2 regions of the Sinorhizobium sp. CB7 genome follow, and region 1 is predicted to be linked to the other one. Evidence: predicted binding sites of a transcription regulator. Region 1 holds the regulator's gene; the other holds the start of a gene.
What was found. The regulator LexA, encoded in region 1, represses DNA repair genes until DNA is damaged. The targets are predictions, from matches to a motif close to TGTTCNNNNTGTGTTCNG.
Positions count from the first base shown of each region.

Region 1 (5,820 bases):
TCATCGCCGTCGATATAGGTGATCTTGGATTCACACGAAGCGGTCGAGGTAAAACCAGGATCGTAGGTGAAGGAACCTGTCTGCTTGTAAAGGGCACCGATGTCGACAACGTTCGGTCCGATTGTGCCGCTCTTGACCGGCAATTCTGCCGACTTGTCGCCGATTTTCAGTGTTGCGCTCTGTTCCGTCATGCTGATCCTCCAAAATGGCGGTTGGCGCCATAAAAGCGCCATAGGGGTTAAGCGTCTACCGATTAGCTATATGATCGTGACGCTAATGCCAAGTTACTCTGGCGCTGAATTGTGCATTGCAAAATCAACTTTTAGGCAGAGCAGCAATGGCGTTTCTGCATAGAAGAAACGGCTCGTTCAGGTGCGATTTTTGCAAAGTTGTATTTTCTCTGAATTTTAATCGATTGTGATTGCGAAAATCATGCAGTGGTTGCAATCTTCTGCCGTTTTTGACCAATTCGGGGCGGTAGATGCCGGAGCCGGAAACGATCGAACGGCAGGGCAGGGATCTGCGAATAGACGAAGGTCCAAGCGGCTTTTCGGCACCGATACGTGCCGAGGCGAGGCAGCCGGCGAGGACGTGGCATCGGAGGCGATTCGCTGTCGGTGCCGCTAACATCTTGGGCGAGGCCCGGTCCAGCCTCCGGTGGATGTCGAGCGAGGAAGAGGCGCATGGCCATACCTTTCTCTTTGTTCCCGTCTGTATCGGAACGGGCGCCGTCATCTGGTTTAAGACTGAAACCGATTTTTCGGCCATCGCACTCACTGTCGCTGTTCTCGTATGCTTCTGCATACTCTTTGTCTCGCGGGATGCCGAGCTTCTGGTGAAACGGACCGTTTGGGCCGGTCTTCTTGTTCTCCTTGGCATGGTGCTGTCTCAGGTGGAGACGTGGCGTTCGCAGACCGTGGTTCTCGATTCCGCGGTTACCACGACATTGACGGGCCGTGTCGAGCGGCGTGAGACCAGCGGGCAGGGGCGTTGGCGCTATATCCTCGCCTTGGAGAAGACCGAACTGCCAGCGATCAAACGCCCGCCGAGGCGGATTTCCGTTATCTCGCGCGGCATGGATCTTCCCTTCGAAATAGGCGATACGCTGACCGGGCGTGCGCGTCTCGTACCGCCCGCTGGGCCGGCCCTGCCGCTGCTGAATGATTTCGCTTTCAGTGCCTATTTCGATAGCATTGGTGCGAACGGCTATTTTTACGGAGCGCCGCAACGCGTACCTCGTTCAGGGGCCGACACCGAAGAGCCGCGGATGGTTGCGGTCGAAAAATGGCTCCACGGACTGAGAGCCGGAATAGGGGATCGCATTCGCTCGATTCTGCCGGGCGATACCGGCGCTTTCGCCGCCGCGCTCGTCACCGATGAGCGGCGCGCCATTTCGGAGGAGACGACTGAGGCACTGCGTATTTCCGGACTGGCGCATATCATCGCCATCTCCGGGCTGAACATGGCGCTTTCGGCCGGCATCTTCTTTATCGGTTTCCGTTCCGTACTGAGCCTCCTTCCCGGGATGGCTCAAGCTTATCCGACCAAGAAGATCGCGGCCTTCGGTGCGCTTGTTGCAGTTACTGCCTATTTCCTCATCTCCGGCTTCGGAGTCTCCGCCGAACGCGCCTTCATCATGATGGCCATCATGCTGATTGCGGTCTTCTTTGACCGCCCTTCGCTCAGCCTCCGCAATGTCGCCCTGTCGGCGATCGTCATACTGGTGCTATCGCCATCCGAAGTTCTGGGGCCGAGCTTCCAGATGTCGTTTGCTGCTACGCTGGCACTGATTGCAGGCTACGCGGTCTGGAAGGACCGGCCCGCTCATACGCCATTCCATACCACAAATCCTGCCTTGCTTGCCCTGTTGCTGGCCGCGCGGTTCTTCGGTGGGATTTTGCTGACATCTCTGATCGGAGGTCTGTCCACGGCAGTTTTTGCAATCGAGCATTTTCACCGATTGGCGACATATGGCCTTGCCGCCAACCTGGCTGCCATGCCGGTCATAACCTTCATCGTGATGCCGGCGGGGCTATTCGCCATGCTGCTGATGCCCTTCGGTCTGGATCCAACGCTATGGAAGGTTGTCGGTTTCGGCCTCGATCTCGTCATCGCCATTGCAAAGACCATCGCGGACTGGGGCGGCAATATCGACGTCGGGCGCCTGCCGTCGTGGTTCTTTCCTGTCATGGTCGGGGGCTTTCTGCTGCTCACTCTGCTTCGCACGAAATTGCGGCACACGGGAACGCTCACGCTTGCGATCGCATTGATTCTCGTATGCCTAGTGCCGCCGGCGCCACAGCCGGACATGCTGATTTCCGAGGATGGTGGGCTTGTCGCTGTGATTCATGACGACGAGCTCGCTACCAATCGCGATCGCCCGCCGAGTTTCATCTTCGAACAGTGGCAGCATGCGCTTGCGATTTCTCAGCACCGAAGGCCGAAAACCATTGATGGGGAGCAGGCCAACCCCTCCGCTTCAAGCAAGTCCCGCCGCAGATTGGATGCTGCAGAACGCCAGCAGGCGAGGGAAGCCATGCGTGCCGCAACGGAGGCAGGAACGGATAGGGGCTTCGTCTGCGCAAAGAGGGCATGGTGCACGACGAAGCTGCCGAACGGAAAGGTAGTCACGACGATCGACGATGCTGCCTATCTTGGCCCGGCATGCGACACCGCTCAGATCGTCATCACGTCGATAAGGCTCCGCTTTGACCGTTGCAGGTCGGGTGCGGCACTTTTCACCGGAGAAACACTACGCAAGACTGGCGCAGTGGAAATACGCTTCGATCAGGAAGGGCCGGTTATCAAAACCGCCTTCGATACGTTGGAGAGGCCCTGGAACCGGCACCGCGCCTATGATTGGCGATCGGATCGCTTCACGGAGCAGGCAACATTGGAAACGCCCGCTTCAATCAATGATAGCGACGAATGAGCCCGACGAGCTTTCCTTGAACCTTGACGCGATCGGGGCCGAAGATGCGCGTCTCGTAAGCGGGATTTGCTGCTTCGAGAGCAATCGATGCGCCCTTGCGCCGGAACCGTTTGAGCGTTGCTTCCTCGTCATCCACCAGTGCAACGACGATATCGCCGGGATTGGCCGTCGTAACATTGCGAATGATGACCGTGTCGCCGTCGAAGATGCCGGCATCAATCATCGAATCGCCCTTGACCTCGAGAGCGTAATGTTCGCCGCTGCCGAGCATGTCGGCGGGAATGACGATGTCATGCGTATTGTTCTGGATGGCCGAGATCGGCACGCCGGCGGCGATGCGGCCCATCACCGGGATGGAGACGGATTTGCCGGGATCCTCAGTAACGGGCTTTATCGGTGCAGCCGCAATCGGCTGAGGCTTGCCAAGGCTTCCTTCGATGACACTCGGCGAGAAGCCGCGCCGTGGCTGAATACTCGGGCTATAGGCCTCGGGCAGCTTGATAACCTCAAGCGCGCGAGCCCGGTTGGGCAGGCGGCGAATGAAGCCACGCTCTTCGAGCGCTGTGATCAGCCTATGGATTCCCGATTTTGATGCCAGATCGAGCGCGTCCTTCATCTCATCAAAGGATGGCGGAACACCAGATTCCTTCATCCGCTCGTGTATGAAAAGGAGCAGTTCCTGTTGTTTGCGCGTCAACATTTTTGCTGGAACCCCAGATCGGTGAAACAAAGCCAGAACAGACACTATATGTTCCATATGTGTTCCGCAAGTACCTAAATTTTCGTGAAAGTTTTCGAGATACTCAAAATATTTTTGCTTCAGGCCCCATGTTGGAATTTGGACTGAAAAATGCCGGACAATAGGGCATATTAGTTGTTTCAGGACCAAGTGGTGCCGCCGGTAGCAGTTCGGTGCAGATCGCTCTAGCCCGTTTTCAATCGGCCTCTACTTTAGTGCTGTGGCGGATAAAGCGGCCTGCCGCAGATCTCCGCTTTTCGGAAAAGCGAGGATGCCATGCGAATGATTCTTGCAGGGATTGCCATAATTTTTGCCACTGCTGCCGGCGCGCATGAAGCTCCGTCCGGCTTTACCTATGAGCCCTATTGTTGCAATGGAGACGGCCACAACGGTGATTGCCAGCAAATTTCATCGAAGACGGTTCGTCCCGTTCCGAAGGGATTTCAGGTGACCCTGCTGCCCGGTGATCACCGCCTGGCGACACACAAGCACGTGTTCTTCGTTCCTCAGACGCAAACGATGGAGTCTCCGGACGGCGCCTATCATCTTTGCCTTTTCCCAAACGAATATACCGTGCGCTGCTTCTATGCGCCTCCAATGGGTTTCTGAGGCTCGCCGAAACCGCACACAGTGGCACGAGAGATAGGCTGTGGCGTCCTGCCAAAGGCAGGCATGTCGCGGGAACCCGGCATGAACGTCGCTCACCGCATTGTCGTGCTCGGACCCGGCGCTTGAATTGAAGGCGGAACGTCCCGGTAACATTTTCGGGAGCGCTCGAACGTTCACCTTCGGTTCACGTTGAGGGTAAGATGATATGCGATGCTCGCATCATTCCGACAAGGTGAGGAAGACATGAAAAAGCTAGCCATCATCATCCTGTCGGCCACAACTGCCTTTACAGGTGTTGCCCCGGCCGAAGCTTTTCCTTTGCCCGCCGCAATGACAATGCCTGGAGTCGAGGCGTCCTCGGATGTTCAGCAAGTCGATCATCGAAGGTTCATTCCTCGTTACGGCAGCAACAATCCCCATATCAGGCGGTGGGACCGTGAAAATAACTCCCCACGCAGCTATTTCGGTCGCTACAGCTATCGGGACGGCTATTATCGCGGTGATTACTACCGCGACGGCTACTATCGGCGCCGTCACTATCGCAGGTACGATCACGGAGACGCTGCAGCCGCTATCATCGGTGGGTTGGCGACAGGGGCGATCATCGGCGCTCTGGCGTCGCAGCCGAGATATTACGGCGGCAATGGGCACGCGAACTGGTGCTACAGTCGATATCGATCCTATCGCGCATGGGACAACACTTATCAGCCCTATTACGGCCCCCGTCGTCAATGTGTGTCGCCATACTGATCGTGGAAGGCCGTCGCAGATTTCACGTCCCGCCATCGCGCTGGGTCCTTCATACCGCGTTTTCAGCGACGCGATATTTGAGACGAGGCAACAGTGGCTTTTATTCTTCTGCAACTCGCTTCTTCGGCTGATGAGGCAAAGTAACATCACTTCAGTGAAGACGTGAAGTGTAACTGATTGCAGGATTGATCGCGGTCGGGTTGCTTGTTATTCGAAGATCACGACCCGGTCGATACTTGGCAGGTTTAAAATGCAATCGTACACGTGCACATTTTTGCAAGCGGCGCTGAATGGTGTCTGCGCGTGCCGTGACATTGGCGCAAAAATTCTTTTGGTCGTTCAGGAAAATTCAGCGGGATGATGACGAGAATTCTTGCCGCGAGCGGTGGCGTCAAGCAAGTCATTTGCATGAATTGGGGGACCAAGTACGGTGCAACATTCATCAATCGACTCTACGGTATGGTTGCTCGCAACATCACACCGCCCTTCACCTTCACCTGCTTCACCGACAACAGGGAAGGATTGAACCCGGGGATACTGTGCGAAGACCTGCCGGATCTTGATCTCGAGAAAATGCCGGTGAACACGAAGGGCATTTGGCAAAAGGCAAGACTCTGGGGTCCAAAGCTCGGCAGCCTCTCCGGTCCGGTGCTCTATCTGGATCTCGATTTGGTTGTCGTCGCGTCTCTCGACCCGTTCTTCGAGGTTGGAAATCCGGATGATGTTGTCATGGCTCAAAACCAGACCACACCCTTCGAGCGTCTCGGCCAATCCTCCGTCTTCCGATTCC
Region 1 covers NZ_JAULLL010000019.1:38,045-43,864, reverse strand. The annotation lists gene gltA (citrate synthase) at 1-191, opposite strand, end outside; gene AAE029_RS28450 (ComEC/Rec2 family competence protein) at 482-2,932, shown strand; gene lexA (transcriptional repressor LexA) at 2,913-3,632, opposite strand; gene AAE029_RS28440 (hypothetical protein) at 3,948-4,280, shown strand; gene AAE029_RS28435 (BA14K family protein) at 4,524-5,030, shown strand; gene AAE029_RS28430 (glycosyl transferase) at 5,388-5,820, shown strand, end outside.

Region 2 (5,820 bases), on a different contig from region 1:
CCCAGGGCAAGATTACGCCCGGCAGAAGCACCCTGATCGAGCCGACCTCCGGCAATACCGGCATTGCGCTCGCCTTCGCGGCTGCCGCCAAGGGCTACAAGCTGATCCTCACCATGCCGGAGACCATGTCGCTCGAACGCCGCAAGATGCTGCTGTTGCTCGGCGCCGAGCTGGTGCTGACGGAAGGGGCGAAAGGCATGAAGGGCGCGATCGCCAAGGCGGAAGAACTTGCTGCCACACTGCCGGATGCCATCATCCCGCAGCAGTTCGAAAACCCGGCAAATCCCGAAATCCATCGCAAGACGACCGCCGAGGAGATCTGGAACGACACCGACGGCAAGGTCGATATTCTCGTTTCCGGCATCGGCACGGGCGGCACCATTACCGGTGCCGGTCAGGTGCTGAAGAGCCGCAAGCCCGACATCAAGGTCATTGCCGTCGAACCCACCGACTCGCCGGTGCTTTCGGGCGGCACGCCAGGCCCGCACAAGATCCAGGGCATCGGCGCCGGCTTCGCACCGAAGATCCTCGACACCAGCATCTATGACGAGGTCATCACCGTCACCAATGACGAGGCGTTCGAACTGGCGCGGCTGGTCGCAAAGCTTGAAGGCGTTCCCGTCGGCATCTCCTCGGGTGCGGCACTCAGCGCCGCGATCAAAGTCGGCAGCCGCCCGGAGAACGAAGGCAAGAATATCGTCATCATCATCCCGTCCTTCGCAGAGCGCTATCTATCAACGGCGCTCTTCGAAGGCCTCGGCAACTAATGGACATACGGTTGCCTGTAAGATTGCTGCTTTTGGGGCGCCCTTCCGGCGCCCCTTTTTATTTGCACCTCACGCCGCAGCCGTCAGCCTCTCACCGGCGATACGGTAGGAGATCGCTTCTGCCAGATGGATGCGGCCGATCGTGAGTTTCTCGTCGAGATCGGCCAGCGTGCGCGCTACCTTCAACACCCGGTGATAACCGCGTGCGGAAAACTTCATCTTTTCCGCGGCGTCGCGCAGCAATTGCAGCCCGCTCGCATCCGGCTCCGCCAGTTTCTCGATCAGCGCGGTGGAGCAGCGGGCATTGGTGGCGGTTTCCGGCATGCCGGCTTTCGTGAAGCGTTCTCGTTGCATCTCGCGGGCACGGGCGACGCGTGCGGCGACCGCCGCACTTTTCTCTGCCGCCATCGGCCGGATCAGATCGGCGGCGGAAACGGCGGGGACATCAATGCGGATATCGATCCGATCCATCAGCGGTCCGGAGATGCGGGCCTGATAGTCCGAGACGCAGCGCGGGCCACGGGCGCAGCTGTGCCCCGGCTCTCCCGCCATGCCGCAGCGACAGGGGTTCATCGCGGCGACGAGCTGGATCGTGGCGGGATAGGAGACGCGGTGATTGGCGCGGGCAATGATGCATTCGCCGGTCTCGAGCGGCTGTCGCAGGGCATCGAGGACCTGTGGCGTAAATTCCGGGAACTCGTCGAGAAAGAGGACACCGTGATGGGCAAGCGATGCTTCGCCCGGCCGGGCGCGAACACCGCCGCCGACAAGGGCCGCCATGCTGGCGGAATGATGTGGCGTGCGAAAGGGCCTGCGGTCGGAGAGCTTGCCGCCGGAAAGCTGCCCCGCGATCGAATGGATCATCGAGACCTCAAGCAGTTCGGCGGCCGAGAGCCGCGGCAGTATCGACGGAAGCCGTGAGGCCAGCATCGACTTGCCGGAACCGGGCGGGCCCACCATCAGGAGATTGTGACCGCCAGCGGCTGCCACCTCGAGAGCACGCTTGGCGCTCTCCTGCCCCTTGATATCGGCAAGGTCAGGCAGGTTGGCGGGATCGGCGCGGATCGCCGGTTCGGGACGCGAGAGCACCTGAGTCCCGCGGAAATGATTGGCAAGCGCAATCAGGCTGCGCGGCGCCAGAATATCGACATCCCGTCCTGCCCAGGCGGCTTCAGGCCCGCTTTCGGCCGGGCAGATCAAGCCTTTGCCAAGTCCATTGGCGCTGATGGCGGCGGGAAGCGCGCCGGCAACAGGCGCGATCGTGCCATCGAGATTGAGCTCGCCAACGACGACATAGTCCGACAGCGCATCGGCGGGGATGGCGCTGAGTGCGGCCATCAGCCCGAGCGCGATCGGGAGATCGAAATGTGAACCCTCTTTGGGTAGATCCGCAGGCGCGAGGTTGACCGTCACCCGTTTCGGCGGTAGCGCGAGCCCGGAAGCATGCAACGCTGCCTGAACCCGTTCGCGACTTTCGGCGACCGCCTTGTCCGGCAGTCCGACGATCTGGATACCCATCTTGCCTGGAGCGACCATGACCTGGACCTCGACGGCAACGCCTTCTATGCCCTGAAATGCAACCGTGCTGATACGCGCGACCATGCGAGATCCCCTCATCCGCAGCCGACATGTGCCACCCTCGGTCGGCTACGGAGTGCAATCTTGCATAGAGGAAAGAATAAAACAAGAACAATGATCGAACAAATTCGCGTATTCGCTGCATTTTCCGCGGCAGCGGGTTGCATCAACAGAACAGAAGACGGAATGAAGCGGGAAAGCGGGTGACCACTCAAGATGACACACAACAGGAGATGGTCTCCCGCCGGGTGTGGTCGATCGTCAGTGGCTCATGTGCGTTGAAGAGGTTGAAGAAGCGAATACCAGCGCGTCACAAGCCGCTGGTCTTCTCCGGGTGCAACGCTCCCTCCGGTCGGACGTCACAGCAGATCTTCGGGCAACTTCTCGGGATCCAATTCGTATGCTCGTCCGCCCTTCGCAAATATGAAGGCAAGCTCATTGGACATGGCACGCCCGCAGGCGACACTTATCACCGCGACAACACCATAATTTACAAAGGGTGTGACAAAGGTTCGCTGGTCCTTTTGCACATCTTCGGCCAGCTCAAATTCGGCACTGCTCCTTTTCTGAAAAGTCTCAGGGGTTTCTACCTGCATCTGGCATTCGCGAGCGCCGGCGCCGACATTCTTGCTGATCGTGACCGTAATCTTCTGCTCGCTGGTTGGTGAAACACGCTCGACTTTGAGATCGCTTATTTTCAAATCGAGCGGCTGTTCAGAAGTACTGGATCCAAACAAGACCCTCAGCGGGTCTAGTTCCACCAGGAAGGCCGCCAGTCCTACTGCTATAGCGGCCGCTACAATCCAGATCCTAGAGAGTCTGCTACTCCACCGGCTCATTTCCGTACCGTCGAAGGACGTTCTGCCAGCGGGGATATTAGCACACTCTGAAGAGTGTCCGAATGCTTAAGGGAATTTCTCAGCGAGGGATCGGATGAGATGAACGCGAAGCGACCCTCGAGCCCACCTCAGGCTCGCCTTAGCCGCGCTTGCGTTCGATCGCGTCCCACAGCAGGCTTGCGATGTCGGCGCCGCCGAACTTCTTCACCTCGCGAATACCGGTCGGCGACGTAACGTTGATCTCCGTCATGTAGTCGCCGATGACGTCGATACCGACGAGCAGGAAACCGCGCTCCCTGAGGGCCGGACCGATGCGCGCGCAGATTTCCTTTTCGCGCGCCGTCAGTTCGGTCGCTTCCGCGCGCCCGCCGACATGCATATTGGACCGGCTGTCGTGCTCGGCCGGGACGCGATTGATTGCGCCGGCGAATTCACCGTCGACCAGGATGATGCGCTTGTCGCCCTTGCGCACGTCCGGAAGATATTGCTGGGCGATGAACGGCTCACGGAACATCTGGCCGAACATTTCGAGAAGCGAGGAGAGGTTGCGGTCGTCGCGGGTCGAATGGAAGACGCCGGCGCCGCCGTTGCCGTAAAGCGGCTTCAGGATGATGTCACCCAACTCCTCACGGAAACTGCGGATCTCTGCCGCGTCGCGCGTGATCAGCGTCTTCGGCATCAGGTCAGCGAATTCGGTGACGAAGATCTTCTCCGGCGAATTGCGTACCCAGCCCGGATCATTGACGACGAGCGTCTTCGGATGAATGCGCTCCAGAAGATGCGTCGAGGTGATATAGGCCATGTCGAAAGGCGGATCCTGGCGCAGCAGCACCACGTCCATGGTCGAAAGATCGACCCGTTCGGTTGCGCCAAGTTCGAAATGGTCGCCCTTGATATCGCGCAGCACCATGGGCTCGACGGAAGCATAAAGTTTGCCGTCACGGAGACTCAGGCGTTCGGGCGTATAGTGGAAGAGCTTATAGCCGCGGGATTGCGCCTCGAGGCTCATGGCGAAGGTGGAATCGCCCGCGATATTGATGCCGGCCACATGGTCCATCTGGACCGCTACGTTTCTGATCTTCGCCATATCTGTCCCTCGCTTGATGCCCGACAGATGTAGGTCGATGGAGCATCAAACGCAACGGCCAAAGCTCAGATGCAATGAGGGTCAGGCCGCGAGCCCAATCGGCGTTCCGCCGCGCAGATAGTTGCGCAGCCTGTAGGCCAGGGCCAGAGGTTTCGGAAAGGGCTTGCGGCAAACGGCGACCTTTTTCAGGTAGTTATCGATCCGCCACGTCGCCCAGGTTCCGCAGGCGAAGAAAGCGACATCGCCGGCGCGCAAGGTCCGCCTGGTGCCGTCTTCCGCCGTCACGTGAACCTCGCCTTCAAGAATCGTCACGGTCTCGTCCCAGCCGAAATACCAGCGAAACTCGCCCGCCGTGCAATCCCAGATCGCGGTCACTGCAGCTTCGTCGCCACTGCGGGAATGTTCGGCCTTGCGGGCTTCGGGATTTCCGCTGATGATCCAGGACGGTTCGATCGGTGCCGGTTTCATCGCCATTGCGCCGCTTGCGGCAGCGACAAACGGCTTGCTCTTTGTATCTGCAGGCGCAACCGGCAGTTTGCGCGCGGCGATGGCAATCACGCTTGCCAACATGACATTCCAAATCATGAAGCCCCCTTCATGTCACATGCGTCGACCGCTCATCGCATGAAAGGCGTAACAGGCGGGTTGATAAAATCATTCGAATTTTACGGATCCGTGCCGAAATCAAAAAAGAAGAGCTGTAATCGTGCAGACGATCATATCGTGATCCGAAAGCGGCTTGCCCTCCTCCGTCAGCGATGGAACGAGATGGCTCTCCTCGACGGCTAGGCCGCGCGTCAGGAACCAGTCGAGCTTCATGGGGTATTTCTGCGACTGGGTGAGCAGGCTCGGACGGACACTCATCTGGTCCAGCGGGCCACCATGTCGTTCAAATCCGCGCGCTGCGGCCATGGCAAAGAGGGCCTCGGCTTCGAAATCACCGCCCGTGTGGTTGCCGGTGTTCAGATCGCCGCCGATGATGATCGGCAGTCCGGGCGCATAGGCCTCGACCGCGTCTATGAGGGCGGCCACCTGCCGCTCGCGATATGCGCTATCGGCCACGCTTTCCAGATGAACGGAAACGGCCACGAGCGGACCGGTTTCGGTCTCGACGATCGCGCCGACGGCGCAGCGCTCGCCGATGCGCGGTTGATCATCCTCCTGCAGGAACCAATGACCATTGCCCGGCAGGCGGAACAGGAAGGCGTCCCTGAGGGGCACAGGGGCCATCAGCGCGTTGCCGTGAAAACCCTTGGCGTTGAAATCATGCTTGCAGAAGGGACGCTCGATTTCCGAGCCAAGGCCGAGTTCGATGAACTCGACCCCATAGGCATAATTCATGCCGAGCTCCCGGGCGATCTCGGCCGTCGGATCGCCCTGCGCGGTGCGGGCCATGCCCTCGTCCATTTCAGAGAGAAGCACGAGCGGAGCGCCGGTTGCGCGGATCTTTTCTGCCGATTCCTGCGGGAAAAGGCAGCGCTCGAGGTTCCAGGCGGCGACGGTGAAGGGCAAGGTGAGCGAGCGCGACCCTGCGCTGGCATTGCCGATG
Region 2 covers NZ_JAULLL010000007.1:72,621-78,440, reverse strand. The annotation lists gene cysK (cysteine synthase A) at 1-767, shown strand, start outside; gene AAE029_RS14650 (YifB family Mg chelatase-like AAA ATPase) at 837-2,369, opposite strand; gene AAE029_RS14645 (hypothetical protein) at 2,705-3,106, opposite strand; gene gshB (glutathione synthase) at 3,324-4,271, opposite strand; gene AAE029_RS14635 (cupin domain-containing protein) at 4,353-4,856, opposite strand; gene AAE029_RS14630 (endonuclease/exonuclease/phosphatase family protein) at 4,956-5,820, opposite strand, start outside.
Region 2: a site for LexA is predicted at 2,453-2,470, ahead of AAE029_RS14650 (YifB family Mg chelatase-like AAA ATPase). Genes of this name have one in related genera too.